One region of the Methylibium sp. T29 genome, then DNA from elsewhere that is predicted to be linked to it. Evidence: riboswitches for the same ligand, from Rfam matches in the RefSeq annotation. Region 1 holds a riboswitch; each other region holds the start of a gene.

Region 1 (11,315 bases):
TCGGGTTCACGTCGTCAGGCTCGTCGGCCTCGCTGATGGCGGCCACGGCGCGCACGGCGGTGTCGAACAAGTCGATCACGTTCGGGAAGGCGTCGCGGAAAAAACCCGACACGCGCAAGGTCACGTCCACCCGGGGCCGGTTGCGGATAGCCATCGGCAGCACCTCGATGTCGATCACCCGCGCACTGCCGTCGGCCCACTTCGGCCGCACGCCGAGCAGCGCGAACGCCTGCGCCACGTCTTCACCCCCGGTACGCATGGTGCTCGTGCCCCAGACCGACAAGCCCACCGCGCCAGGCATCTCGCCATGGTCCTGCAGGTGGCGTTCGATCACCCGTTCGGCGGCGGCCGCGCCCATTGCGTAGGCAGTAGGGGTGGGCACGGCGCGGGTGTCCACCGAGTAGAAATTGCGCCCGGTGGGCAGCACGTCGGGCCGGCCGCGCGACGGCGCGCCGCTGGGGCCGGGTGGCACGAAACGGCCGGCCAGGCCGCGCAGCAGTTGCGCCATCTCCTGCGGGCCGCAGGCGTCGAGCCGTGGGCGTAGCACCTCGCGCAGCCGTTGCAGTACCGGCGCGGTGTGGGGCCAACCCGTGTCGTCGAATGCCTCGGGCACAGCGCCGGCGCTCGCTTGATCCGCCAATACGTGATCTGCCACCACGTGCTCCGCCACCATGCCCGCGGCCAGCAATTCCAGCCGCTCACGTGTGTGGCCGGCGTGGCGCCACGCCTCGGGGCTGAGCTCCTGCAGAAGGTGCGGACGCGGGCCGCTCCACGGCGCGGCCCAGTCGGGGCTGAGTGCGTTGAAGCCGTCCACGCCCTCGATCTGCAGGTCTTGCGCCAGCGCCACCAGCAGGCTCTGCTGGCCTGCCGCTTTGCCTCCGGAAAACGCGCCAGCGCGATCAGCGTGTCGACGCGCTGGCGTCCCTGCGGCGAGCTGCCGAGGGTGTGCAACCCGTCGCGGATCTGTGATTCCTTGATCTCGCACAGGTAGGCGTCCAGGCGCTCGAGCAAGCCTTCACGCGCTGTGTCATCGGCGGGCCGCGTGACACCCAGTTCTTCGTGCAGGCCTTCGCGCAGAACCCGGTCGAGCATGTCTTCACGCAGCCGCCGTGCGCGCCGCGGGTCGAGCGACAGGGCCTCGTAATACTCGTCCATCTGCCGCTCGAGCTGTTGCAGCGGGCCGTAGGTTTCGGCGCGCGTCATCGCCGGCATCAGGTGGTCGATGATGACGGCCTGGGTGCGCCGCTTGGCCTGGCTGCCTTCGCCGGGGTCGTTGACGATGAAGGGGTAGAGGTGCGGCAGCGGGCCGAGGATGGCATCAGGCCAGCAGGCCGCACTCAGTGCAACGCTCTTGCCCGGCAGCCATTCGAGGTTGCCATGCGTGCCCACGTGAACCACCGCATCCACCTGGAAGGCGCGGCGCAGCCAGAAGTAGAAGGCCAGGTAGTGGTGCGGCGGCACCAGATCGGCGTCGTGGTAAGTCGCCGCCAGGTCCATGTCGCGCCCGCGGGCCGGCTGTATGCCAACAAAGACGTGGCCGAAGCGCAGCCCGGCAATCATGAAGCGGCCGCTGCGCAACGTTGGATCGTGCTCGGGCGCGCCCCAGCGCGCGATGACGGCGGCGCGGCTGTCGGTGGGAAGCCGATCGAAGTCTTCCAGGTAGTCGGGCAGGGAGAAGCTCTGCGCGGCCGGGCGTGCGTCGTTGGCGCTGTGGTCGTTGGTGATGCCGCGCAGCAGCGCGGCGATCAGGGCATCGCCGCTGTCAGGCAGATCGCCACAGGCGTAGCCGGCAGCCTGCAAGGCCCGAAGAACGGCTACGGTGGAAGCCGGTGTGTCCAGCCCCACGCCGTTGGCGATGCGCGAATCGTCGATGGGGTAATTGGCAAGGATCAGCGCGATGCGCTTGTCGGCATTGGGCTTGTCGCGCAGCACGCACCAGCGGCGCGCGAGTTCGGCCACGAAGGCCATGCGCTCGGGCTCCGCTTCGTAGCGGATCACGTCGAGCTGGGTGTGCTCGCAGCGCCAGGCCAGCCCCTTGAAGCTGATTGCGCGAGTGAGGATGCGGCCATCGACCTCGGGCAGCACCACCTGCATCGCCAAGTCGCGCGGCGCCAGGCCGTGCGGGTCGGCCAGCCACTGCGCTTGCGAGCAGCCGGCGGTGATGAGTTGGAGCACAGGTGCGTCACCGGCCAACGCGGCGGATGAAGTGTCGCCGTCGCCATGGGTGCCGCCATCGATAGCCGCCACGGCGAAGTTCGTCGCGTTCAGCACGATGGCCACGCGGTGCTCAGCCACCAGGGCTTGCACTGCCGCATGGCTGTCCGGGTTCTTGAGTGAATCCACTGCGAGCGCCAGCGCGTTCAGGCCGGCGGAGGCCAGCGCACGCAGCATCGCATCGAACACCGCCGTGTTGCCGGCTTGCAAATGCGCGCGGTAGAACAGCAGCAGTGCCACCGGCGCACCGGATGTCCACGCGGACCGGCTGGCAGCATCTTGCGGTCGATAGTGCACCGCCGAAGGCAAGGGGACCGGTAGCGGCGGCCGGCCGCCCAGGCCGAACGCGGCATGGCCGATGAGCGAGAAGAAGGCCTGCGCGTTGTCGCGCCCGCCTTCGCGCAGGCAGCGCCACAAATGCCGGCAATCGTCTTGCGGTGCGGAGCTACGCAGCAGCAGCTGCGTGTCTTCGAAGGCATCGCCCGAGAACATCGCCAACCACAAGCCGCGCTCGCGTGCCAGCGAGGTCGCGCGCTCCACCACGTAGGCCCAGTCGCTCGGGCTGCCCAAGTGATCGATTACCAGCACGCGGGCATGGCGCAGCACATCATCGACGTACAGGTCCACCGAGGCCGGCTGGCGCAGCCACATCAGGTTGGCCAGGCGCACGCTGGGGTAGTCGGGGCCGAGCTGCGCCGCGACGTCGGCCAGCAGCGACAGGGTGGTGTCGGCGGCGCTCAGCACCACCACCGAGCCGGGCGTCTGCGCCACCCGCACCACGCCCTGGCCACCGTCTTCAATGTGGCCGCCGGGGCGGGTAGACAGCAGGTGCATGGGCTGCTTAAAGTGGCTTCGATGGCTTCGGGGTTGGGTGCGTCAGGCTGCAGCGGTCGCCGCCAACTCACCGTCCAGTTCGGCCTGCAAGACCGCCGCATCCAGCTCGGCACCGATCAAGACTAGGCGCGACTGCCGGGTTTCGTCGACGCGCCAGGGCCGATCGAAATAACTGTCGAAGCGCGAGCCCACGCCTTGCACCACCAGCCGCATTGCAGCGCCGGGCAGCGCGACGAAGCCCTTGGCGCGGTAGATCTCGTGGCGCTCGACCAGGCTGCGCAAGGCGACCAGCAGGCGTTCACGGTCGGGGACTTGCAAGCTCACCGAGACCGAGTCGAAGGCGTCGTGGTCGTGGTCCTCCTCCTCGTCGTGGTGGGTCTTGCGCTGGTCGATCGCATCTTCCACCGCGCGCTCCAGGCCCAGCAGCACACCCAGGTCGATGCGACCGTGCTGTGCATGCACCAGCTTCACGCCGGGCGCGGTTTCGATGCGGATGGTGGCTTCGACGCCGGCCAGGGCGGCGGCGTCCAGGCCGTCCGTCTTGTGCACCACGACCAGGTCGGCGGTGGCGAGCTGGTCTTCGAACAGTTCGGCCAGCGGCGAGTCGTGGTCGAGGTTGCCGTCGGCACGGCGCTGGGCATCCACCGCCACCGGGTCGTCGGCAAAGCGGCCAGCGGCCACGGCGGGCGCATCCACCACCGTGATCACTGCATCGACCGTGAAGGCGTTGCGCAGCGCCGGCCACTGGAAGGCCTGCACCAGCGGCTTGGGCAAGGCCAGGCCCGAGGTCTCGATGACGAGGTGGTCGATCTGCTCGCGCCGCGCGGCCAGTTGTTCCATCACCGGCGCAAATTCTTCCTGCACGGTGCAGCACAGGCAGCCGTTGGCCAGCTCGAACAACTGCCCGTTGGGCGCGCCGGCCTCGTCGCAGCCGATGCCGCAGCCGCGCAGCAGTTCACCGTCGATTCCGAGCTCACCGAACTCGTTGACGATGACGGCGATGCGTCGGCCCTGGGCGTTTTGAAGCAGGTGGCGCAGCAGGGTGGTCTTGCCGCTGCCGAGGAAGCCAGTGACGATGGTGGCGGGGATCTTGCGGGTCTGCATGGTGCGGTTCCTGGAGGTGTTGGTTGGGTGCGGGTCGTGGTGGTGAGGCGATCAGTCCTCGATGCCACGCTGCGCCGGCACGCCGGCTTTGAAGTGGTGCTTGATGAGCGTCATCTCGGTCACCGTGTCGGCCAGGGCGATCAGCTCGTCCGGCGCGTTGCGGCCGGTGAGGACCACATGCACGTGCGGCGGTCGCTCGCGCAGGCAGGCCAGCACAGGCTCGAGCGGCATCCAGCCATAGCGCAGCGGGTACATGATCTCGTCGAGCACCACCATGAAGTGCTCGCCCGCGCGCACCGTGGCCTCGGCCCGGGCCCAGCCGGCGCGGGCCAGCTCGGCCGAATGCTCGAGGTCGCGGCTCTTCCAGCTGAAGCCGTCGCCCAGGCCTTCTATGGGCATGCCCAGTTGCTCGAACAAGCGGTGCTCGCCGAAGCGCGCCGAGGGCACTTTCATGAACTGATAGACCTTCACCGTTTTACCTCGACCGAAGGCGCGCAAAGCCAGGCCGAACGCGGCCGTGCTCTTGCCCTTGCCGGTGCCGGTGTGAACGATGACCAGGCCACGCCGCTCGCCTTGTGGCTTGGGCGTGTCACGCAGCAGAGGTGGGGCTTCGATGTCCATGGTTGCGGGGCGAGTTGCGGCAGCGGCCGGCGATTAGGGTTTGAACAACGCAGCGACGGCCGCCGGATTGCTCGGGAAATACAGGTGCATGAACGACGCGAACAGCCGCCCTTTGCGGAACACCGGTTCAGGCTGGCCGTGGTGCCGCTGGGCCTGCGTGTGCAGCGCGGCAGGCAAGCGCACGTCGATGCGCGCGTGGTGGAAGGTGTGCCCACGCACCTCGCCTTCGGGCAGCGCCAGGCTGTGCATACCGAGGTTGACGAGGCGGTCCGCCATTGCCCCTTGGCCGGGCAGCAAGCCCAGCATCGGCGCTCTGTGGCCAGCGGCGTCGGTGAGCGACTCCAGCAGCGCCAACATGCCGCCGCACTCGGCCACCAGCGGCCGACCGGCCGCGTGGTGGGCGCAGATGGATTCGCGAGATGCGGTGTTGCCCGCCAGCGCTGGCAGGTGCAGTTCGGGGTAACCGCCGGGCAGGTACAGCGCATGGGCCCCGGCCGGCACCGGCTGGTTGGCCAGCGGAGAGAAGAAGCACAGCTCGGCACCCAGGGCACGCAGCGTGTCGAGGTTGGAGCGGTAGAGGAACGAGAAGGCCGCGTCCCGGGCAATGGCGATGGTGACTCCGGCCAACGTGGACGGCAGTGCTGCCGATGCCGAGGTTGGAGGCGCGTCGAAGTCCACGGCCGGCGGCATCGGCAGCGCGCCGCTGTCGCCCAGCGCCTGGGCGGCGGCCGCGATGCGCTGGGCCATGTCGCCCACCTCGCCAGCCTGAACCAGACCCAAGTGGCGCGATGGCAGCGCGTAGTGCTCGCCGCGGGGCAGCGCGCCGTACCAGGCAATGCCGGCAGGCAGGCTCTCGTGCAGCATCTGCGCGTGTCCGGCGCTGCCCACGCGATTGGCCAGCACGCCGGTCAGCCGCAAGCCCGGGCGGTAGGTGGCCAGCCCGTGGGCTACGGCGCCGAAGGTTTGCGCCATCGCCGAGGCATCGATCACCGCCAGCACTGGCAACCCGAAGTGCAGGGCCAGATCGGCACTCGACGGCGTGCCATCGTGCAGACCCATGACGCCTTCGACCAGGATCAGGTCAGCCTGCGCCGCCGCGCTGTGCAGCAGCCCGGCGCAGTGCGCGGCGCCGCCCATCCACAGGTCGAGTTGCTGCACCGGCGCGCCGCTGGCGCATTCCAGCACCATCGGATCCAGGAAGTCGGGACCTGTCTTGAAGACGCGCACGCGCCGGCCCTGGCTGCGGTGCGAGTGCGCCAACGCGGCGGTGACGGTGGTCTTGCCCTGGCCCGAAGCCGGGGCCGTGACCAGCAAGGCCGGGCATGGACGCGCCTCCAGGCAGGGGGAAACAATCATGGTCGAGAAGCCAACAGACAAGCTCGGTCCCTTGACATGATCTTTCCGGGGGTCACCGCGCTGCTTCAGCCGCGCTGGCCGATGCCGGGTTCGATGCGCCCAATACAACAAGCAAGTGCGGCTTCAACCAGCGCGCGAACAGCGGGCCCGCGACTGCGGCCATCGTGAACCAGAACGACAGCGAGGCCCAGGTGGTGGCCCAGATGAAGTCATGCCCCAGCTTCAGCAGGCTGGCATGCGCTTCGCCGCTGTAGCCGGCGAGCGCGTCGCCTTCGAGTTCGGGCGCTCCGACGACGAAGGGCACGGCCAGCAGCACCGCAGCGACCGGCCAGCGCCAGCGAGACGATGCGAAGCCGAGCGTCGCGAACGCAGAGGCCGAACACACCACTGCCAACAGCCACCAGGCCTGACGCGCGTGCAGCGGCGCGACCTCCATGCCCGGCACTTCGGCCGGCAAGCCGAGCGAGGGCCACAGATGCAGGCTCAGCCAACCGGCCGCGGATACCACCGCCGCGACCCGCAGTGCCGGAGTGGCGTTGCCACGCTTCCAGACCCACAGCGCCATCACCACGAATACCAGCAGCGCCAGGCTGAAGGCGTGCAGCACATTCGCCACCCACGTCCAGGTGCTGCGCTCGGTGCCAGCAGCGGGCTCCCAGGCAGCGTCATCGTGATGGTGTTCATTCTCGGCAGCGGCAGCATGTTCGTGCGCCACCGCCGCCACCGGCGCGGCTTTTTGGTCTTCGAACACCTCGGCGGCCAGGATGAGGGGCACCGCCTGCCAGCGCTGCACCGCGAACTGCACGCTGCCGACGAACAGGGCTGCGACTAGCGCACACCAGATCAAACGTTGGAACAACATGGCAGTCTCCTGTCAGTGGCAGGGTTTGACGGTGATGTGGCGCACGTCGTGCGCAGCGTTGTGCGCCAGCGGACTGTCGGCAAACGCGACGCCGTACAGCACCGCCATGCCGAGTGCCCCGGCAGCAGCGAGTTGGCGCAACACACCGCGCACCGCGGTGTGGGTGGGCGTTGAAGCGGGAACGTAGGTCGGCATGTTCATGAATGGTTCCTTGGGTGAGTGGGCTGGCGGGCTATTGCGACCGTGGCACTGCGCCCCTGGGCGCCCCGGTGTTTGTGTGTTTCGACCCGCAGGCGGGTAGCAGCGCGCAGCAACGCAAAGCGTTGGTCGCGGTCATTCCTTCACCTTCATCTCGATGCCGGCCACCATCAGCGTGACGCGCTCGCAGAAGGTGGCCACGAGCTGGTGCAGTGTGCCCAGCGCATCAAGATAGCGGCGCACCTCACTGCCCAGCGGTGCCACGCCCATGCCGATCTCGTTGGACACCAGTACCACAGGCCCCATTGCATTGCGCAGGGCATCGCACAGGTCCGCCTGCTGCTGAAGCCAGGTCGGCTCATCCAGCCGCGGCCCCACCATCGGCATCAATCGCTGCGTCAACCACACGGTCAGGCAGTCGACGATCACGAGCCTCTGGGGTGCGCACCACTCGCGCAACGCAGCCGGCAGATCGTCTGACACTTCCAGGGTCTGCAGATCCGGGACGTGCAACGCGCGCTGCTCACGGTGACGCGCGATGCGTTCGCGCATCTCGTCGTCACCGGGCGTTGCCGTCGCGATCAACAGCGCGCGTTGCCCGGAAACTTGCAGCCAGTCTTTCGCGCGCAACTCCGCACAACGAGACTTGCCGCTCTTGCCGCCGCCGAGGATCAGCTCGTGCATGTGCAGGCCTCAACGCCCACAGCAGCGCAGCATGACGAAGGCCGAATGCGACCTGAAGAGAATACGAGCCATGATGGAACCGCCGTGCCAACCGTGCTCGCCCGCTTCCCCGCGGGCACGCACCTCAAGGTGCGCCGTCTACACGGCGCACCGCCTCGTTGGCCGGTATCCGGGCTGGCGGAGACGACTCGTGTTCCCTTCCCAGGCGACACCGCTTTCGCAGCGCGCACCCAGTGGGTTGTAGACACGAGCGGTGAGCACAAGGCTCACGTCCGCTTACCGTTGCGGGGGCAGCTCAGGTTGGGGCGGTGCCGCAGATCCGCTTTGAACTACGGCGCTGCCCTTCCTGATTCCCGTTGAACTGCTTTGGCTGGAAAGCCAAAGCGAGCACCAACGCCTTCATGATAGCGGAAGGCCTTTAGTCGTGACCGCGGTCGGTAGCTGGATCCTCACGCAATCTTATCGACGATGTGTCTCGAGTCCCCATGGATGCGCATCTACTTGGTGGCGCATTACACCAAGGCTTTCGGCACACGGCGCCTTCTGAGTCCACTTCCGGGCGCTTCTTTGAATGCTTTGGATTACAGCTCGGGGTCGTCAGCTGCACAAAGCGCGGCCCCAGCCGACGGGTCAGCGCATCGCCCCTTTGCCGACGTTCCACGTCCGCAGCCGGTTCCGGTTCGGTCCACCAGCGGGGTCACGCTTCATCGGTCAGGCTGGGCTGCCACCCTGCCGGCAGCGCGCTCGACCAGCACGTCCGCATACCTCTCGAGGTTGAACCTGAACGTGCCGCGGAAGTTGATGTGCGAGAAGTGCGCCGGCCCGATTCGCCGCAACCAGTCCTCCTCGATCCCGACGCCATCACCTTTGAGGCGGGCCACGACGCCGTCCATGCGGTTCGTGTTCCAGGCCAGCACGATGTTGGTCAGCAGCGCATGAGCGCCTGAGATGGCCACCATCTCCTGCCGCCGCCGGCCTCGGTCATGCGCCACGTGTCCGCCGTGGATCGCTCGTTGCAACTGGTGCACCGATTCGCCTCGGTTGAGCAGCGTGTGAATCTCGCGCCGATAGTCCGGGATGGCCAGGTAGTCGCACAAGAACAGCGTTCGCAGCAAGCGCCCCAGGTGTTCCGCGGCGCGATGCAGCGGATCGCCGACGGCGGCCGAGCCCAGGCCGTGGATGGCATGCGCCGCAGAAACCTTGCCGGCCCGAATGGAGGCGACCAGGCGCACCAGGTCGTCCCATCCACGCTCGATCGCCTTGACCGATATCCTGCGCACGGTGACGACTTCCAGGCTCTCCGGCACCGGCCACCCCCTGGGCACGAACAGCTTGCGCTCCCTCAGGTCCTGCAGACGCGGGCACAGGTCGAAACCCAGCAGCTTGGCGATCGCCATGGCCACGTTCGTGACGCCATGCGTATCCACGGCCAGCAACGAGATGCGGATGCGGTCCTCGGCGCGGTTGTGCTGCTCGACACCCTCGACGGCCACGCCGGCCTGTCGTTCGTTCAGCACAATGGGCTGGTCGTAGAACAAACCCCAGCGGTCGCGAACGTGCGTGTACATGCCGGCGGCATACGTGCGCCGCCGCGGGTCCACCCGTGCTGTCCACAAGTGCCGGCTGGCGTCCAAGGCCATCATGTCGGCCGAACCCTTGCTGCCGTCACCCCACAAAGCGGCGATCGGCACGGCGTTCTGGTACTCCGAGACACGTTCGTTGGCCCGGCGCAGCCTGCCGCTGAACTCAATGGCCCGCATCGCCGTGGCGATGTGCGCCGCGTCGATGCCCGGGATCATCGAGCCCACGCCCTTGGCGTCGATGTCGGTGCCGTGGGCAAGGAGGGCGCCATAAGCGGCCAACAGCTCGTTGCTTGACGAGGGTCGGCGGGCCAGCAACGCCTCGCTGAAATGCGTCGCCGCGTCGACCTCCATCAGTAGGTCTGGAAGCTGCACCTGGCCAATGTGTTTGAAGACGGCCTCCCTTGTCTTTCGCGGCTCGACCTCTTCGTCCAGCGGACGAATCGGCGGCAGGTGCAGCAGCTTGTCGGCGCCGATCTCCACGTGTCCCTGATCGGCGGCCTCGGCCAGCGCCGACAGGCCCACGGACATGCCGGCCAGGATAGGCTCCAGAAACGCCATCGCCTGCACCGGCAGGCCGAGGATCTGATGGTGTTGTTCCCTGGTGCTTGTCCAGTCTTTGTCCGCCAGGAGCATCGATTCGCGGGCGCGGAAGGTGATCGAATGGTTCACCCAGGCGCTGCCACGGCGCAGGCTCTTGCGCAGGGCCATCATCGTGCTGGCCTCGAATGCGCGGTAGCGGGATTGTGGATCCAGGTCGCTGACGATTGCGCTCCAGGCCGCACCCACCGGTGGCAGCTCGAAATCCGGTGGGACCTCTTTGGTGTTCAGCGCCTGCAACATCGACCAAGCTTGCCACTGTTCGTAGCCGGTGTCCCCGGGCGTCCCAGCAAAGTCAATGTCGCGCAGACCCGCCAGGTGGGCGTGAACGCGGCGGCTGTCTTCTGCCAGCGCCCTGCGCACCTGCGAGGCAAAGGTGGCCATGGATACGTCGCCGATGTCGTCCAACATGGCGCGCGCCTCCAGCACGCGGTCGCGCCAGGTCTTCGTCTCGTCGTGAAGTACCGACTTCGCCTTGATGGCCTGCTGCAAGGTCGCGCCGCTGCTGCGGGATCGTCCCGTTTGGACCCGTTCGGCCGCGCGGCGAAATAGATCCTGGCTGCGGCGCGATGCCTGCATCAGCGCCGCGTCGGTCAACTCCAAAAGTGTGACGCGCAGGAAGCAAGCGATCTCCACGGTCTGTCGCTGCTGTTCGATGCGCGCGGTCATCGACGGCCGCCGCATCTGTACGTGAGCGGCGTAGGCCTGCTGCTTGCTCAGCGCAATGGGGTCCAGCGCCCAGTTGTGCGCACCGAGCTCCTTCAATGCGCGAACCTTCTCCAGTGTCTCTACCATCGTGCTGGGGCGTGACGCTTGGGCGGTGTCTTGAGCCATTCAAGGTGGCTGCCCATCAACCCACCAGCCTGGGGCGAGTAGGCCCAGTCGATGGCCCTGCGCAGGGCCGCCTTGCCGATCGCCGCCTCGATCGTTGCGGCCATGGCCGCCTCCGTGGTGTCGAACGCCCTGCGCGCCCAATCCGCCAAGCGTCGAGGACCGGGGATCACGATTCGGCGGTCGTACAACCACAGGCGCGCGGTTTCGGCCAGGTCGTCGGGATGGGCGGCTTCGAGCGCGGCAATTGTGAGGACTTGTTCAAGCTGTTCGACCTGAGCGTCGTCGAGGTCCTGCAGGCCCAGGTAAGCGCGCGCCCAGGCCTGATGCTCGTACAGGGTCTGGCGACGTTCGTACAGGGACCTCAGGCTCGCGATGCTCACTGCCGGAGTTGCAAGTGCCTCGCAAACGGACCGCAGCAGCATCTTTGG
Region 2 (5,772 bases), on a different contig from region 1:
AGAACCGCAACGCGTCGGGCGAGCCGGTGCGCAGCATCGGCCGTCGCGAGCAGTTCGACGACCAGTTGCGCCGTGAGATCGACCTGTCGCTGCGCGAGCACCGTGAGTTCGCCGTGGTCTACATCCACGTCGATGCGCCACCCGCCGGCAGCCCGCCCCATGACGACGCCGGTCGCGAGCGCGTCTTCGAGGCGATGGCCCGGCTGCTGCGCAGCAATACGCGTGCGATGGATGCCCCGTGCCGTCTCGAGGGCGAGCGCTTCGCGCTGCTGCTGTCCGGCATGGGCCTGGCGACGGCCCATGCCCGCATGGAGGGAATGCGCCGCCAGTGCGCAACGCAGCTCGTGCCCAAGGGCGGCGCGGCGCTGCGGTTCACGGTGTCGATGGGGCTCGCGAGCTTCCCGCACACCGCGCAGACGCAGGCCGGTCTGCTGCACGCCGCCGAGACTGCGCTGGCGCAGGCCGTGCAGCGTGGCGGCAACCACGTGGCGCTGGCCAGCATCGCCTTCGGCGGGGCCACGGTCGGCTGACCGCAGGGCGCGCGCCGGAACGCGGGCTCAGCCCTGCAGGGCGCGCCAGAACATGTAGCCGGAGATGGCGTAGAGCAGCAGCGCGAACACGCGACGCAACTGCTGCACGTCGAGCGCATGTGCGGTGCGCGCGCCGAGCGGTGCCGTCATCACGCTGGCGGTCGACACCACCAGCAGTGCCGGCAGGTAGAGGAAGCCGAGCGTGCCGGGCGGCAGCCCATGGAGGTTCCAGCCAGCGGCGATGTAGCCGGCGGTGCCGGCCAGCGCGATCGGCACGCCCAGTGCGGCCGAGGTCGCCACGGCGTTGTGGATCGGCACGTTGCACCAGGTCATGAACGGCACCGACATGAAGGCGCCACCGGCACCGACCAGCGCCGACACGGCGCCGATCACGCCGCCGACGCCGAACAGTCCGGGCGCGGGTGGCAACTGCCGGGCCGGCGTGGGCTTGCCGCCGCGCAGCATCTGCGTCGCCGAGAAGCCGACGAACAGCGCAAACAGCCCGGCCAGCAGCGCCGAGGGCAGCGCCTTCGCGACCTGCGCCCCCAGCAGCGAGCCCAGCACGATCCCCGGTGCGAGGCGGCGCACGATGTCCCAGCGCACGGCGCCGCGCGCATGATGGGCTCGCACCGAAGACAGCGAGGTGAAGCAGATCGTCGCGAGCGAGGTCGCGATCGCGACCTTCACGATCAGGTCGGACGGAAAGCCTTTCAGCGTCAGCAGCAGCGTGATGAAGGGCACCAGCACCATGCCGCCGCCGACGCCCAGCAGGCCGGCCAGGAAGCCGGCGCCGCGCCCAGCAGCAGCAGCTCGACGACCAGCGGCCAGGCGAGCAGCATCAGGCCGGCGGCAGCAGCGCGAGCACCGCGCGCCACTCGGCCGTCGTGACGGGCGTGATGGACAGGCGGTTGCCCCGCTGCAGCACGCGCATCGTCGCGAGCGAGGGTGCCGCGCGCATCGCGGCCAGCGACAGCAGCGGCGTCTTGCGCACCAGCTTCACGTCCACGCCGAACCAGCGCGGTGCCTCGGGCTTCGAGGCGGGGTCGTGGTAGGGGCTCGCCGGGTCGAACTGGGTCGCGTCGGTGTGCGCGACGGAAGCCACCTCGGCCAGCCCGGCGATGCCCGGCTGCGGGCACGACGAGTGATAGAACAGCACGCCGTCGCCAGGCCGGAAATCGTCGCGCATGAAGTTGCGCGCCTGGTAGTTGCGCACGCCGGTCCACGGCAGCTTGCGGCCCGGCGCGCGCGCCAGGTCGTCGATCGAGCACTCGTCGGGCTCGGACTTCATCAGCCAGTACGCCATGGCGGCAGCAGGTCGGGAAGGGCAACGGGGAAAGGTGTCCGCCGCGAACCGGGAGTCGCATTCCTGAACCCAGGGGAGTTCAGGTGGGCGAGGTCAACGAAGCTTCGGGTTCATCTGACGCGAGACGATCACGCCCGCTTCGCAATGTTCCAAGCCCGGGCTCATATGAGCATCGGTTCAAGGAAATATAAAACTCCCGCGAACGCGACGGACGAGATCAGTGTACGCCGCCAGCGCTGACGAACCGGCGTTTCAGAGCAATTGACCGTCGCGCCCGAGGGTCTCGTCGATGCGCCCAATCAGGGCCTCGATGTCGATGCCGTGTGCAGGGTCCGGCGCGGCCTGCCCGGCGCTGCGCGCCGGAGTCGCCGCCGCCAGCGGCCGCTCGGCCAGCTGGTAGGCGAGGTTGAGCGCGGCGAGCACCGCGATACGCTCGCGGGCGCGCACCTTGCCGGCGTCGCGGATCGCGCACATCTCCTGGTCCACGTTGCCCACGGCCTCGAGCAGGGCCCGTTCGCCGCCGTCGGGGCAGCCGAGGATGTAGCTCTGGCCCATGATGGTGACTTCGAGCTGCTTCATTCGGCGGTCTTTCCGGTCTCCGGGCCGGCCTCGGCGACCGGTTCGCTGGCCGGCAGGCGATCCAGCAGGGCCTCGACGCGCTGGCGGGCGGCGGCGAGGCGGGAGCGCAGCGAGTCGCGTTCGGCATTGACGCCGGCCAGCTGCTCCAGGGTCAGCGCGTGCGTGCGCTGGAGTTCCTGGTGCCGCAGCAGCAACCGCTCCACGCGTTCGGCCAGTTCTTCGATCGTCGCCATGCCTCTCCTCACTGCACGCGTCGATTGTAGGGGGCGGCCCGGGCCGCGCTTACACTGCAGGCTGTTGGTGCTCATGCCGGCGTTCACGCCGGCGCAGTTAAACGGGAAGCAGAGGAGGGGGACCCACCGGGTGCTCCTTCAGCCTGCGCTGCCCCCGCAACGGTCAGCGGACGAAGCCAGAACGCCTGCGTTCACGTTTCCGCTCTCGCGCACATGCCACTGGAGTCTCCGGCTCTGGGAAGGTCGCGAGGGTCGTTCCGCCAGCCCGGATACCGGCCAACGGGAGGCGTGCTGCGCAAGCGGCGCGTCATGAGGTGGGCGCCCGCGGGGAAGCTGGCGCGCACGATTTCATCGTTGGTCATTCCATGATTGCCACTCCCTTCGAGGCCACCGCGCCTCGCATTCCTGTTCGCCTCGGGGCGCTGCCGCATGCGCCGTTGTTGATGCTGTCGCTGCTGGGCTTCGCCAGCGGCATCGCGAGCGCGCAATCCGCGCCCGTCACCGAGGCGGGCAAGCTGCCGCCGGTGCTGGTCACGGCCAGCCGCTTCGTCGAGGACTCGGCGACGCTGCCGTACGGTGTCAGCGTGCTGACCGCCCAGGACATCGCCGACTCGGGCGTGTCCACGGTGAACGAGGCCGTGATGAAGCTGCTCGGCGTGCCCGGTCGGCTCGACCTCTACGGCGGTGGCGACTACGCCCTCGACCTGCGCGGCTTCGGCACCACGTCCGACAACAACCAGGTCGTGATCCTCGACGGCATCCGCATCAACGAGGGCGACCTCGGCGGCACGCGGCTGGCCGGCATCCCGATCAATTCGGTCGAGCGCATCGAGGTGCTGCGCGGCAGCGGCACCGTGCTGTACGGTGAGGGCGCCACGGGCGGCGTGATCATCGTCACCACCAAGGCGGGTCACGGAACAGCTCGCCGCAACCGGGCCAGCGTGTACGCCGCCGCCGGCAGCGATCGCCTGCGCGACCTGCGCGCCGACGCCACGCTCGAGGCCGGTGGCTTCTCGCTGGATGCGGCCGCCAACCGCCGCACGACCGACAACCATCGCGACAACTTCCGTTCGGAGACGGAGGGCGCATCGCTCACCGGCCAGTGGCGCAACGACTGGCTGCGCGTCGGCCTGCGGCATGCCTACGACGACCTCGACACCGGGCTGCCCGGCGCGCTGACTGCGGCGCAGTATGCCGCCGACCCGAGCCAGACCACCGCACCGAACGACCACGCCGATATCCGCAACACGCGCAGTGGCGTGTTCGCCGAGGCCGATCTCGGCGGCGACTGGCAACTCGGCCTTGACGCCGGCTGGCGTGACAAGGAGCTGCGCAGCCGCAACGGGGCCTTCGCCTACGACTACGACGTCGACGCGAAGAACTACTCGCTGCGGGTGCGCAACCGCACGCAGTTCGCGTCGGTCGTCAACGCGGTGGTGTTCGGCGTGGATCGCAACGAATGGGAACGCACGGTGCTGGGCGCCTTCGGCTCGGTGGGCGAGCAGTCCTCGACCGGCTACTACCTGAAGGACGACCTCACGCTGAGCGGCGGCACCCGCCTGAGCGCCGGCGTGCGCACCGAGCGCATCGAGAAGGCGGTCAGCAGCACGGTCGACCGCATCGACGACCGCCAGCGCGCCTGGGAACTGGGCGTGCTGCAGCCGCTGTCCGAGAACAGCGCGGTCTACGGCCGGGTCGGCCGCAGCTTCCGCCTCGCCAACGTCGACGAGTTCAGCTTCACCAATCCGGCCGTGCCGCTGCGGCCGCAGACTTCACGCGACACCGAACTGGGCGTGCGCTGGCGTGCTGCCGGCCGCAGCGCCGAGCTGCGCGTCTACCGCAGCTCGCTGAAGAACGAGATCGGCTTCGATCCCAACGGCGTCGGACCGTTCGGGCCGTTCGGCGCCAACGTCAACTTCGACCCGACGCGCCGGCAGGGTGTCGAGCTCGAACTGGCGCAGGCGCTGACCGAGGCGCTGAACCTGCGCGTCAACGGCGCGCTGCGGCGGGCCCGTTTCACCGAGGGCGCCTACGACGGCCAGGATGTGCCGCTGACACCCGAGCGCACGCTGTCCCTTCGGGCCGACTGGACGCCCGCGCCGGCGCACAAGCTCGATGCGATCGTGAACTACGTGTCCTCGCAGAGCCCGGACTTCGCCAACGTCTGCAGCATCCCGGGTCGCACCACCGCCGACCTGCGCTACGCCTATCGCTGGACGCAGGCGGAGTTCGCGCTCGGCGTGGTCAACTTGACGGACCGCAAGTACTACACGCAGGCCTTCGGGTGCACGGCCGGCGGCGAAACGACCTCGATCTACCCGGAGGCGGGTCGCACCTTCGCGGCATCGGTCAAGGTCAGCTTCTGACGGGAGGCGCATGGGCGAGCGGCGCGGTCATCCGAAGGGCAGCGGGACAGGCGAGTTGATCCTCGGTGGCCAGCGCAGCGGCAAGTCGCGCTGCGCCGAGTCGCGCGCGGCCGACTGGCTGGCGCTGCCCGGCCGCTCGGCCGTGCTGCTGGCCACCGCACTGGCGGGCGACGACGAGATGCGCTCGCGCATTGCCCGACACCGACACGACCGCGCCGAGCGCGTGCCCGGTCTCGCGACCGACGAGGTGCCGCGCGAGCTGGCCGCTGCCGTGAGGCGCCACAGCGAGCCGGATCGGATGGTGCTGGTGGATTGCCTGAGCCTGTGGCTCACCAACCTGCGCATGCCGATGCAGGGCGCGGCCGTGACCGACGCCGAACTCGACCGCCACGTCGCCGACCTGTGCGAGGCGCTGCGATCGGCGCGCGGGCCGGTGGTGCTGGTGTCCAACGAGATCGGCCTCGGCCTGGCGCCGCTGGGCGCCGAGGCGCGCCGCTTCGTCGACGACCTCGGCCGCCTGCACCAGGCAGTGGCGGCGCAGTGCGCACGGGTCACGCTGATGGTCGCCGGCATCGAGCTGCCGGTGAGGCGGGCGGATCCGTGAGCCTGTCTTCGATGCTGCGGTGCTGCGTCCTCGTGCTGCTGGGGGCGCTGGGCCTGCACGTCGCTGCAGCGGCGCCCATCGAGCTGCGCGACGACCGCGGTGTGACGCTGACGCTGCCGGTGCCGCCGCAGCGCATCGTCACGCTGCTGCCCTCGCT
Region 3 (11,315 bases), on a different contig from region 1:
GCTGGCCGCGTGCAGCGCACGGCTCACCGCGCCCGCATCCGGCGCCTGGCCTGCGGCGTTCAGCACGTACGCGCCGGGCTTGCCCAGGCGCACGCCGAGACGCAGGGCCATCGTCGCCATGGGCCAGCCGCCGTTCGGCGAAGGCGTGGCCCGGGCTTCGCGGACGAGTGTGGGCCACGCGATCGACGGCCGCCACAGCAATGCGGCCGTGATGCGCGCCGGCACCCAGGCCAGCACGTCGTCGGCACGCGCCGCCCACTTGCCGGCCCACTCCCAGCGGCCGCGGTAGCCCCACATCGCGTCCAGCGTGTTGGCGGCGCGCCAGGCCCAGGCGCCGGGCAGGCCGGCCACCGCGAACCAGAACAGCGGCGCCACGAGCGAGTCGTTGAGGTTCTCGGCCAGCGTCTCGATCGCGGTCTCGCGCACGGCGGCGTCGTCCAGCTGCCTCACGTCACGGCTGCACAGCCGCGACAGGCGTTCGCGCCCGGCGTCCAGGCTCTGGCCCAGTGCGACCTCGACGGCCTGCACTTCGTCGTGCAGCACGCGCCAGGCGAAGCTGGGCTTGAGCGCAAGGCCGAGCAAGGGAGCGGCCAGCCACGCCGGCTGCTGCCGGATCCACTCCTGGATTGCCCCCGCGCTTGCGAACACCGCGCCCACGGCCAACACCCACGCGGCGGCGCCGCCAGCCAGCGCCGCCCAGGACCGCAGCGCGGCCAGCCGCCGACCCAGCGGCGCCATCAGGCGCCCGAACCAGGCCACGGGGTGCCAGCGGTTGGCCGGTTCGCCGAAGCGCCTGTCGAGCGCCCACGCCAGCAGGATCGCGGCGGCCCCGAGCATCAGTCCTCGATGCCGCGCTGGGCCGGCACGCCGGCCTGGTGGTGGTGCTTGATCAGCGCCATCTCGGTCACGGTGTCGGCCAGCGCGATCAGTTCCTCGGGCGCGTCGCGCCCGGTCAGGACCACGTGAACCTGGGGCGGACGCTCGCGCAGGCACGCGAGCACTGGCTGCAGCGGCAGCCAGCCATAGCGCAGCGGGTAGGTGATCTCGTCGAGCACGATCAGGAAGTGCGCTCCGGCGCGGAGGGTGGCCTCGGCGCGCGTCCAGCCGTCGCGGGCGAGCTGCGCGCTGCGATCGAGGTCGCGGCTCTTCCAGGAGAAGCCGTCGCCCAGGCCCTCGATGGGAACGCCCAGCTGCTCGAACACGCGGTGCTCGCCGAAGCGCGCGCTGGGCACCTTCATGAACTGGTAGATCTTCACCGCCTTGCCGCGGCCATGTGCGCGCAGCGCCAGCCCGAAGGCAGCGGTGCTCTTGCCCTTGCCGTTGCCGGTGTGCACGATCACCAGGCCGCGCCGTTCGCCGGCGGGGCGCTCGTAGCGCCGCTCGCTGGGTGGGGGTTCGACCTGCATCGCTCGCTCCTTCGATTGGGTTCAACCCGCCTGCTGACCCTGCTGGCCCCAGCGGTCGACGAAGAGCAGCTCGGCCAAGGGCCGACCGTCTCGCCAGCCTTCGAGCTCGAGCATCGGCGCCCCGTAGAACTGCCTGACCGGCCCCAGGCACAACACGCCCAGGGCCAACGCGCCCTCGGGCAAAGCCAGCAGCTCGCCCAGCGCCGCGGGATCGAACATCGAGACCCAGCCCAAGCCGAGGTTCTCGGCGCGCGCGGCCAGCCACAGGTTCTCGACCGCGCAGCCCACCGAGCACAGCGCCATCTCCCGGGGCAGTGTGCGCCGGCCGAACACGGTGCCATCGTCGGGTGCGAGCACCGCAACCAGCAACTCCGCGCAATCGCGCACGCCTTCGACCTTCAGGCGCAGGAACTCGTCACGGCGCTCACCCAGCGCGTCGGCAGTGGCGCGCCGTTCGCCGTCCACCAGCGCTGCGATGCGCTCGCGCACGACGGGATCGAGCACCCGCACGAAGCGCCAGGGCTGCATCAGCCCCACCGATGGCGCGGCGTGGGCCGCATGCAGCATGCGCTGCAGCACCGCGTCCTCCATGGGCGTGCCGCGCGCGAAGTGCCGCATGTCGCGCCGCGCGGCCAGCACGCGGTACAGGCTCGTGCGATCCGCAACGTTGAAGTGCAACCCCGGCGATGGCAGCTCGGTGGTGCCGGCTGCTGGCGCGGGTGCGCCATCGTCCTGGACGAAATGCGGACTCAACGACACCGTCTCGCCGATGATCAGCAGCCCCGGCCGGGGCCCATACGCCGGCGCCTGCTCGGCCAGCGCGGCCAGGCCCATGGCCCAGACGCGCTGCCCTTCGCGCGTGCCGTCCTGCACGATGGCCGCCGGCGTGCCGGCGTGGAGCCCGTGCGCGATCAGCGCCCGTGCGATGGCCGGCACCCGCTCGACGCCCATGTAGAAGACCCGCGTCTGCCGCGGCCGGGCGAGCGCCGCCCAGTCCAGTTCCGGGCTGCTCCCGGCCAGGTGGCCCGGCAGGAAGGTGCACGAATGCGACAAGTCCCGATGCGTCAGCGGAATGCCCGCTGTTGCCGCACATCCGTTGGCCGCGCTGACGCCCGGCACCACCTCGAACGCCAGGTCCTCGGCCTGGAGCGCCTGCACCTCTTCTCCGCCGCGCCCGAAGATGTGCGGGTCGCCCCCCTTCAGGCGCACCACGCGCCGCCCCCGGCGCGCCTGCTCGACCAGCACGGCATGGATCTGCGCCTGCGTCATCATGTGGTGGCCCGCGGCCTTGCCGACGTAGATGCGCTGCGCAGCCGGCGGGATCAACGCCAGCACCTCGGCGTCGATCAGCCGGTCGTGCACGACCACGTCGGCCTGCCGGATGCGGTCGAGCGCACGCAGCGTCAACAGGTCTGCCGGGCCGGGCCCCGCACCGACGATGCTGACCATGCCGGCATGGGGATAGGCGGCGGTCGCTTCAGCAGTCATCGCCGGCCCCGCCGCAACCGCTGCCATCGGGACCGCGGTGGAACACCAGGTCCTCGACCACCCGGCCGCCGACCAGGTGATGTTCGACGATGCGGTCCATGTTCGCGGGCGTCGCGTTGTAGTACCACACGCCATCGGGCTGAACGCACAGGATCGGGCCGCCCCGGCAGGCCGCGAAGCAGCTCACGCGGCTGCGCTTCACGCGCAGGTCGCCCTCGTGCAGGCCGGCTGCCTTGAACTTGTCGCCCAGGCTGTCGAACAACATCTGTGACTGGCCGTCCTGCGTGCAACGCGGGCCGGTGCAGACCAGCAGGTGGCGGCGGTAGTCGCCGATCTTGGGTTTGTCGATGGGTTCGGTCATGACGAGGCCTCGGGGATGTTCGCTGGATCACGTCGACGCTGCTGTTCTGCGTCAGCAGGTCGGTCAATTCGCGCGAGGGCGTGTGCTCGATGTCCTGCGCGTCGATGATCTCGATGCGTTGCGGCGTGTCTTCCAGGCGCGACGCCGGTGCGCCGGCCCGTGACGACGACGGCCTCGAGCGAGGCCGGCTCGTCGGCGCACGCCGCCGTGCTCGCCAGCAGGCAGCTCAGGGCACTGGCCGCGGCCAGCGGTGACAGGAAGGGCCCGGTTCGGGCACCCGGTTCGGTGGTTCTCACGTGGCATCAACTCCAGCAGCGACCCGCTGCACGGGATGGAGCGACGCCCACGCGCGCAGGCGTGGTTCGGTCGCCGCCATCCGCTCCCCGCGGCTGGTCGCATCGCGATCACTGCCACGGCGAATGCCGTGGCAGCGCGACGCCTCAGGCCGGTATCCGGGCTCGCGAGTCTCGGTGCACCGCCTACCCAGGCGGCCCGCGTACGTCGTCTCGACGACGACATCACGTGACCACCCAGTGGCTGGCGCTTGATCGCTCAAGCGCCGTGACACACCGGCACTCGCCTACCGTTGCGGGGGCAGCCGGGGATTGCGGCCAGCGTCTTGCGCTGGCCTACCCCATTCCCGTTTATCCCGAATCCATCACTGGCTCCGGGCACCTGGGCGTTTGCGATGGGCTTCCCGGAGGAAGCCCATCGTGGTTCGGTGTCTATGGTGCGTTCTCCTCAGCCTTCGTTGTCTTCCGCCGCCGCTTCGGCTTGCGCGTCGACGGGCTCGGCCAGCGTCGCCGCGATGTAGTCCGCCGGCAGGCGATGCCGCGCCGCGAGCTGTTCGACGCTCTCGCCAGCGGCGTGATCGGCCATCAGATTCTCGAGCCAGCCGTTCAAGCCGGTGGACAGCGAGCGCCCGGGCTTCTCGCCCTCGCGCGTGGCGCCGCCGTTGGCCAGGTCGTACTTGTTGGTGTAGCCACGCGGCGTGACCATCAGGCCATGCCGTACGATGGTGTTGCTGTTGCCGATCAGCACCGTGCTGAGCATGCCGATGTCGGCCTCGCACATCGTCGCCAGCGTGCGGAAGTCGATGTGCTGGCGGCGCCGGTAGGCGCTCTTGACGATGGCCACCGGCGTGTCGGGCCGGCGGTGGCGCAGGAACAGGCGCTGCGCCTCGACGATCTGGCGCGTGCGCCGGCCGCTCTTGGGGTTGTAGAGCGCGACCACGAAGTCGGCCATCGCCACCGCGTCGAGCCGCCGGGCGATCACCGACCAGGGCGTGAGCAAGTCGCTCAACGAGATCGCGCAGAAGTCGTGCGTCAGCGGCGCGCCCACCAGCGCCGCGCAGGCGTTGAGCGCCGACGCCCCGGGCACGATCTCGACCTGCACCTCGTCCTCGGGCGTCCAGCCGGCCTGGAACAGCACCTCGTAGGTGGGGCCGGCCATGCCGTAGACGCCGGCGTCGCCCGATGAGATCAGCGCGACCTTCTTCCCGGCGCGCGCCGCCTCCAGCGCGCTGACCGCGCGGTCCAGCTCCTCGGTCATGCCCTTGCGCACGACCTCCTTGCCCTCGATCAGGTCGGCCACCAGCTTGATGTACGTAACGTAGCCCACCACTGCGTCGGCCTCGGCGATGGCCTCTCGCGCGCGCTGCGTCATGTGGCCCACGCTGCCGGGACCGATGCCTACCAGCATGATTTTTCCGGGCCGCGCGGCGCCAGCCTGGGGCTGGCCGGCGGTGGAATTCGGGGCAGGGTTTGTCATGAACCGGTTCCTGGCATGAGTATCAAAGGCTGCGCAGTGCCGTCAGCGGCTGCTGCAGCCGCCGCCGGAAAACCAGCCGCAGGCCAGGCCCAGGCTGAGCCACAGGACCACCGACATCCAGGTGGTCACGAGGATGAACTGCGTGCCCAACTGCTGCAGCTGTGCCCTGGCCCCAGCGCTGAAACCGGGCAGCGGGTCGCCCTGGAACTCGGGCGCGCCCACGACGAAGGGCAAGGCCAGCAAGGCCGCCGCCACGAGCCAGCGCCAGGGCTTGTCCGCGAAGGCCGTCACCGCGCAGGCGAGCGCGGCGCTGGCCGCGGCCAGGGTCCACCAGCCTTGCCGCGCGTCGAGCGCGGCCGCCTCCATGCCCGGAATCTCGGCGCGCAGGCCCAGCGAAGGCCACAGGTGGAACGTGAGCCAGCCCGCCGCCGCGACCGCCAGGCCCAGCAGGACCGGGCGTGCCGGCGTGCCGCGGCGCCAGACCCACAGCGACATCACCGCGAACACCAGCAGGGCCATGCTGAAGCCATGCAGCACGTTGGCCGCCCAGGTCCATGCGGCGCGTTCCATGCCGTCGGCGGGTTTCCATTCGGCGGCCTCCTGGCTGGCACGGTCGCCATGGTCATGGGGCGCGACGCCAGGCGCTTGCGAATGCGCATGCGCCTGGACCGCGGCCGGCGCCGCCTGCTTGGCGGACGCGGCTTCCTGCGCCGCCTTCTGGTCCTCGAAGACCTCCGCCGCGAGGATGATGGGGACCGCCTGCCACTGCTGCAGCGCAGTCTGCACACTGCCCACCAGGATGGCCGCGCCCAGCGCGACCCAGATCAGTCGTGTGAACAACATGGCGCCTCCCGTTCAATGGCAGGGCTTGACGGTCACGTGGCGTACATCGTGAGCCGCGTTGTGCGCCAGGGGGCTTTCCGCGAAAGCCACGCCATACAGCACGACCAGCCCGAGCGCTGCCGCGGCGGCGATCTGGCCGAGCACCAGGCGCGCCGCGGAGGAACCCGCGGCGGCGGTGGAAACGGAGGAGGAGATGGGAGCGTTCATTGGGTTTTACTTTCAGGGTTGGACTTCAGGTTTCGATCAAAAATGAGTTTTGCGAAGGTCAGAAGCCGATGCCGTACCAGCCAAAGCCGACGGTCCGGTGGTGCCGGCCGGCGGTGAGGTCCAGCGCGAAACGCTCGGGCGCGACCCACCAGCGGGCGCCCACGTTGCGCTGGGAGGGACTGCGGCGCACCGCCATGACTTCGGCGACCAGCGTGAGGGACGGCGTGGCCTCCCAGCTGAGCGCGAGGTTGAGCAGTGGCTGCGTCGTGTGGACGGCATGGTCGGTCTCGAAGCCGAGGTTGCCGTGCACCGAGGCCGATTCGCCGGCTTTCCAGGTCAGCAGCCCCATGGCGCCCGAGGATGTGGGCGCCCATTTGGGCGACTCGCGGCCATGCGCGGTGCCGCGCCACGCTTCATGCCCCAGTTGAATGCACCGGACTTCCAGGCGGGATCGACCCACTTGACGGCCAGGCCGCTTTCAAGGCGCGTGCCGCCGTCGGGCACGGTGCGCGCCAGTTCCAGGTTGATCTCCACCGCGTCACCCACGCCGCAGGCGGGCGACACCACCCAGGTCCGCTCCCGGGTACTCGAATTTCGCTCGGCCCAGCTCTCGACCTGGCAGGTGGTGGCCCCGGCGGTCCCGGCGTCGTCGGTCCCGAGCGGGCGCCCGGCATGGGCCGCCTGCGGCACGAGCCCCAGCAGCGCCGCGGCGCACAGGGGGGTGCAAAAGATGACTGCATCGTTCCTGCTCCTTTCTTGCTCGTCGTTCGGATCTCCGGGACAGGGGGCGGTCACGATGGCTCGCACCTGGCCACTGAAACTGTCGCGTGGCGGCCATCGCCGCCGCGGCTTTTCTGCTTCTCCACCAGCAGCGCAGACATCGGCGCGCTGGCCGCCAGCAGCGCCGCCGCCTCCGACACCGAAGGCGTGCCGATGTGCCTGCGCACCGTCTCCGAGGGATTGGGCACCGGCACCTGGGCAAGCCTGGCCGCCGGGTGGAACTGGACGGTCCAGCCCCGCCGCGCGGCAAAGGCGAGCAAGCCCCCCTCGTCCGCCTTGAGGTCCACGCTGGCCACCGCCACCACGTCGGCATGCGTCACGCCGGCGCGCGCCAGCGCCTCATCCACCGCCTGGGCGATGGTTTCGGCCGGGGTTCCGCGGTCGCAGCCGATGCCAAGCGCCACGTTCATGCCTGCGCCTCGTGCGGCGGCCGGTACACCACCAGCCGTTCATGCAACTGCTGCCAGCGCTCGGCCGCCACCTCGGCATGCGTCACCCAGAGCACGGCGGCGAAGCGCGCGAGGTCCACCTCGTCGAAGCTGGCAAAGCGATGGATGTTGGCGGGCAGCGGCGTGGGCCGGGCCCACCAGTTCGGGCTTCCGGCCTCCTGCACCACCGCGATCGGCTCCCCATTGACCACATGGGCCGAGACCCGCGTGATGTTGAGCTTGGGCGCCTCCACGGTCCAGCCGAGTTCGCGGCCCAGGATGTCGACCGGGATGGTCTTGCCGACATCGGAGGCCGTCGTGAGGACCGGCGTGGCGCCGACCAGCGCAGCGACCTGCTCGGCGCAGGCGTTGGCGCCGCCCACGTGCCCCGACAGCACCGGGATGACGAACCGGCCCGCGTCGTCGACGACGGTGATGCCGGGGTCCTCGTCCTTGCCCTTCAGGTGGGGCGCGATCAGGCGCACCACCGCGCCCAGCGAGACGAAGAAGACGAGCTGGTCGAAGCCGGCAAACAGCGGCGCGATCTCGTCGCGCAAGGCGCCGCTGTACGCCTGCACGGCATTGGGCAGGCCCACGAAGGCCGGCGCGAATTTCACGGCCGTGCACACCTGGGCATGGGGCAGGGCGCGCGCGAGCTCGGCGGCCTGGCCCGCGCCATGCTTGGTGATGGCGACGATGCAGATGCGCGCGGCAGTGGCCGCGGCGAAGGGGGTCGGGTCTGTGGTCATTCGATTTCCTCGGCGTTCACCAGGAGGCCGGCCGGCTCGGCGGCGCCCGGCCCCGACTTTTCAGACAGCCGCGCACCCGCTCGCCGCGCACGCGCAGGGGGTTCTTCAGGATGATGAGGGACAGGTAGCTGACCTTCACGCCGCGCAGGCTGAGCAGGTCGGTCACGACGCGCTCATCCGTCGCGCCGCAGCGCTCGATGAACTTCGCATGGCCCAGCAGGCCACGCCGCTCCAGCCAGTCGATCAGGTCGTCCATCAGCGGCTTGACCTTGAGCAGCACCAGGGTGTCGAAGTCGTTGAGCAGCCGGTCCACCGCGCCCACGCCGTAGGCGGCCGGCACCAGGGCCACCGTGTCGTCCTGCTCCGCGAGCGGCAGGCCCTGCGTGGCGCACGCGGCGGTGAACGCATTGACGCCCGCGACCACCTCGACCACGGCCTGGTCGTCCAGGGAACGCACGGTACGGGCCAGGTGGCCGAAGGTCGCGTAGGTGGAGGCGTCGCCCTCCACGAGGAACAGCACGTCCCCCCCGGCCTGCAGCAGCGGCAGCACGGTCTGGGCCGCGCGCAGCCAGCTGCGCGTGAGCTTGATCTCGTCATGCGTCATGGGAAACAACAGGGGCATGTGCTGGTCCACCGGCGTCAGGCCGGACCGCGCAACGATGTCGAAGGCGTAGCTGGGGGTCTTCATGCTGCGCACCGGGTAGGTCCACACGGCGTCGCGGCGCTCCAGCAGCGCCCAGGCACGCCGGGTGATCAGGCCCGGATCGCCGGGGCCGAGGGAGACGCCGATCAGGCGGCCCATGCGGACGGCATCAGTCATCGGTGCTCTCCTTGTCTTGCACCGTGGTGCCAGCCTGCGCGCAGACGATCCACACCGGGTTCTCGGCGGCCATGCGGTGCATGTGCAATATGGGCTTGCTGCGGGCGGCCTGCAGCTGCAGCACGTCCCACTGGACGCCCAGCGCCCGCAGGGTCTGCGTGGCGCTGGACAGGTTCTCGAGGGTGACAAAATTCATGACCAGATGGCCGCCGGGCACGAGCCGCCGCAGGCACAGGGCGATCAGCTCGTCCAGTTCGCCGCCCGACCCTCCGATGAAGACGGCGTCCGGATCGGCCCACGCGTCCAGTCCGTCCGGCGCCTTGCCATGGACCAGCGTGTGGTTGCTCACGCCGAAGGCCGCGCTGTTGCTGGCCGCGATGGCCGTGTCCAGCTCGTTTTTCTCGATGGCCCAGACATGGCCCTGCGGGCACAGCCGCGCGGCCTCCAGCCCGACCGAACCGGAGCCGGCGCCGATGTCCCACACCACGCTGTCGGCGCGCAACTGCATCCTGGCCAGCGAGACCGCGCGCACCTCCTGCTTGGTGATAAGCCCCTTGTCGGGCTGACGCTGGTTGTACGCGGCATCGGCGAGGCCTACGCGCACCGGGTTGGGCCGGGGGCGGGCGCGCCAGAGCAGCACCACGTTGGGATCGGCGAAGGTCCGGTGCGCCGCGTCCTCGGGCGACAGGTCCGCCCACACCCGCTCGTCGGCGGTGCAAAGACGCTCCGCCACGGCCATGTGGAAGTCTTCGCCCTGCCCCTGCGCGAGCAGCAGGCGCGCGACGCGGCCGGGCGTGTTGTCCGGGCTGGTCAGCACCGCCAGGCGGTCGTGCACGCGCAGGGCCTGCGCCAGTGCATACAAGCCATGGCCGGGCGGCGCGCCCACGGTCCATTCACCGGCATCCTTGCTGTGGATGGAAATGATCCTCGCGTCCTGCCAGACCAGGCCCACGCGGGCACAGGCCAGCTGCAGCGTGGAAACGTTGGGCAGCACCTCGATCGCCTCGATGCACAGGCGTGAGGCCAGGTAGCTCGCGATGCCGTGGCACAGCGGGTCGCCGGTGGCCAGCACGACCACCGCCTGGCGATCGCTGCGCGCCGCGCGTATCCAATCGGGCACGGCGCCGAGCCGGCCGGTGAGGTCGTGCCGCACGGCTTGGGGCGCGATGTCGTCGTCGAACAGCGCCAGCGTGCGCGCACCGCCGATTACCACGTCGGCACGGCGCAGGTGGGCCAGCGCGGTGGCGCCAAGGCTGGCCGCTCCGTCGTCGAGCACGCCGATCACGCGGCAGGGTTGGGGGTCAGTCATCGCGTTCTTCCATTGAGGAAGCCTCGGCAATCTTGTGGCCATCGAAATCGCAGACCAGCACCTGCAGGCGGAAGCGGTCGGCGTAGCGGTCAGGCGCGGTCAGCGTGCTCACGACATTGCGCGCCAGCGCGGTGTGGAACTCGGCGAGCAGGCCCAACGCCTCCATGCGCTCGGACGCGAACCGCGCCGTCACGTTGGCGGCGATCGCGGCGCACTCGTCCGCCGGGGCGCCGATGCTGGCCGCCAGCTCGGCCAGCAGGCCTGTGTCCACCTCGGCACGGTTCGCATGGGTGATGGTCTCGCCCTGCGCGATCTTGGTGAGCTTGCCCACCATGCCGCCGATCACCACCTCGCGCAGGCCCTCGGCCACGGCCGTGTCCAGCGCGTAGCGCAGGAAGTCGCCCATCTGCACGAAGGCAGCCGCCGGCAACTCGGGCCGCTCTTTCATCGCGAACTGCTCGGTGCGTCCGCCGGTGGTGAGCACGACGACACCGTGACCGAGGGTGGCGGCCACCTGCACGCCCTGCACCACACTGGCCCGGTAGGCCGAGGTGGAATACGGCTTGACGATGCCGGTGGTGCCGAGGATGGAAATGCCGCCCAGGATGCCCAACCGGGCGTTGAGCGTCTTCTTCGCCATCTCCACGCCCTGCGGCACCGAGATCGTGACCTCCAGGCCGGCTTCGTCGAGCAGCCCGCCGGCTGCGGCGCGCACGTTGTCCTCAATGTTGCGACGAGGCACCGGGTTGATCGCCGGGCCGCCCACTTCGAGGCCCAGGCCGGCCATCGTGACGGTGCCGACACCGAAGCCGCCCAGCAGCACGACCAGTCCGACGCGGTCGCGCAGCACGCGCACGTCGGCGGTCAGGTGGGCCTTGTCGGTGCAGTCCGGGTCGTCACCCGCGTCCTTGATGACCGCGGCGTGCGCCGTGTCCGCGTCGCAGCGGCCGTCTTGCACCGCGAAGTGCACGAGGTCGCCGTTGGGCAGCAGGGACTCGACCGTCTCGGGCACCGCACCGTGCACCAGTCCCAGCACCGCCGCACGCGCGGCCGCCGCCGAACACGCACCCGTGGTGAAGCCGGTGCGCGTGCCGCGCTTGACGGTCTTGTCCATCATGGCGCGGCGTGCTCCCCGCGCTGCTGAGCCTCGGCCA

The links. Region 1 has a riboswitch for cobalamin ahead of x551_RS03995 (bifunctional adenosylcobinamide kinase/adenosylcobinamide-phosphate guanylyltransferase). Riboswitches for the same ligand answer to the same signal wherever they lie in the genome.
Region 2: it holds a riboswitch for cobalamin, as region 1 does, so the genes downstream of both, x551_RS17060 (TonB-dependent receptor) here and x551_RS03995 (bifunctional adenosylcobinamide kinase/adenosylcobinamide-phosphate guanylyltransferase) in region 1, are expected to answer to the same signal.
Region 3: it holds a riboswitch for cobalamin, as region 1 does, so the genes downstream of both, x551_RS09315 (NAD(P)H-dependent oxidoreductase subunit E) here and x551_RS03995 (bifunctional adenosylcobinamide kinase/adenosylcobinamide-phosphate guanylyltransferase) in region 1, are expected to answer to the same signal.

What each region holds. Positions count from the first base shown of each region.
Region 1 is NZ_AZND01000014.1:26,718-38,032, forward strand. It holds partial or broken gene cobN (cobaltochelatase subunit CobN) at 1-3,048, opposite strand, end outside; gene cobW (cobalamin biosynthesis protein CobW) at 3,091-4,152, opposite strand; gene cobO (cob(I)yrinic acid a,c-diamide adenosyltransferase) at 4,204-4,773, opposite strand; gene x551_RS03980 (cobyrinate a,c-diamide synthase) at 4,807-6,129, opposite strand; gene x551_RS03985 (CbtA family protein) at 6,182-6,991, opposite strand; gene x551_RS03990 (CbtB domain-containing protein) at 7,004-7,192, opposite strand; gene x551_RS03995 (bifunctional adenosylcobinamide kinase/adenosylcobinamide-phosphate guanylyltransferase) at 7,325-7,873, opposite strand; cobalamin riboswitch at 8,016-8,283, opposite strand; partial or broken gene x551_RS04000 (Tn3 family transposase) at 8,578-11,315, opposite strand, start outside.
Region 2 is NZ_AZND01000194.1:307-6,078, reverse strand. It holds partial or broken gene x551_RS23655 (GGDEF domain-containing protein) at 1-530, shown strand, start outside; gene x551_RS17080 (sulfite exporter TauE/SafE family protein) at 558-1,280, opposite strand; gene x551_RS27945 (hypothetical protein) at 1,247-1,369, opposite strand; gene x551_RS17075 (EVE domain-containing protein) at 1,369-1,833, opposite strand; RNA gene ssrS (6S RNA) at 1,867-2,048, opposite strand; gene x551_RS17070 (cell division protein ZapA) at 2,086-2,412, opposite strand; gene x551_RS17065 (hypothetical protein) at 2,409-2,645, opposite strand; cobalamin riboswitch at 2,694-2,941, shown strand; gene x551_RS17060 (TonB-dependent receptor) at 3,011-5,011, shown strand; gene x551_RS17055 (bifunctional adenosylcobinamide kinase/adenosylcobinamide-phosphate guanylyltransferase) at 5,022-5,615, shown strand; partial or broken gene x551_RS17050 (helical backbone metal receptor) at 5,627-5,772, shown strand, end outside.
Region 3 is NZ_AZND01000055.1:6,063-17,377, reverse strand. It holds gene cbiB (adenosylcobinamide-phosphate synthase CbiB) at 1-837, opposite strand, end outside; gene cobO (cob(I)yrinic acid a,c-diamide adenosyltransferase) at 837-1,406, opposite strand; gene bluB (5,6-dimethylbenzimidazole synthase) at 1,428-2,084, opposite strand; partial or broken gene cobA (uroporphyrinogen-III C-methyltransferase) at 2,166-2,855, opposite strand; gene x551_RS09315 (NAD(P)H-dependent oxidoreductase subunit E) at 2,884-3,255, opposite strand; cobalamin riboswitch at 3,681-3,949, opposite strand; gene cobJ (precorrin-3B C(17)-methyltransferase) at 3,997-5,025, opposite strand; gene x551_RS09305 (CbtA family protein) at 5,068-5,868, opposite strand; gene x551_RS09300 (CbtB domain-containing protein) at 5,881-6,075, opposite strand; gene x551_RS09295 (hypothetical protein) at 6,134-6,424, opposite strand; gene x551_RS09290 (hypothetical protein) at 6,412-6,765, opposite strand; gene x551_RS09285 (cobalamin biosynthesis protein) at 6,867-7,265, opposite strand; gene x551_RS09280 (cobalamin biosynthesis central domain-containing protein) at 7,262-8,032, opposite strand; gene cobI (precorrin-2 C(20)-methyltransferase) at 8,049-8,852, opposite strand; gene x551_RS09270 (bifunctional cobalt-precorrin-7 (C(5))-methyltransferase/cobalt-precorrin-6B (C(15))-methyltransferase) at 8,845-10,161, opposite strand; gene x551_RS09265 (cobalt-precorrin-5B (C(1))-methyltransferase) at 10,154-11,278, opposite strand; gene x551_RS09260 (precorrin-8X methylmutase) at 11,275-11,315, opposite strand, start outside.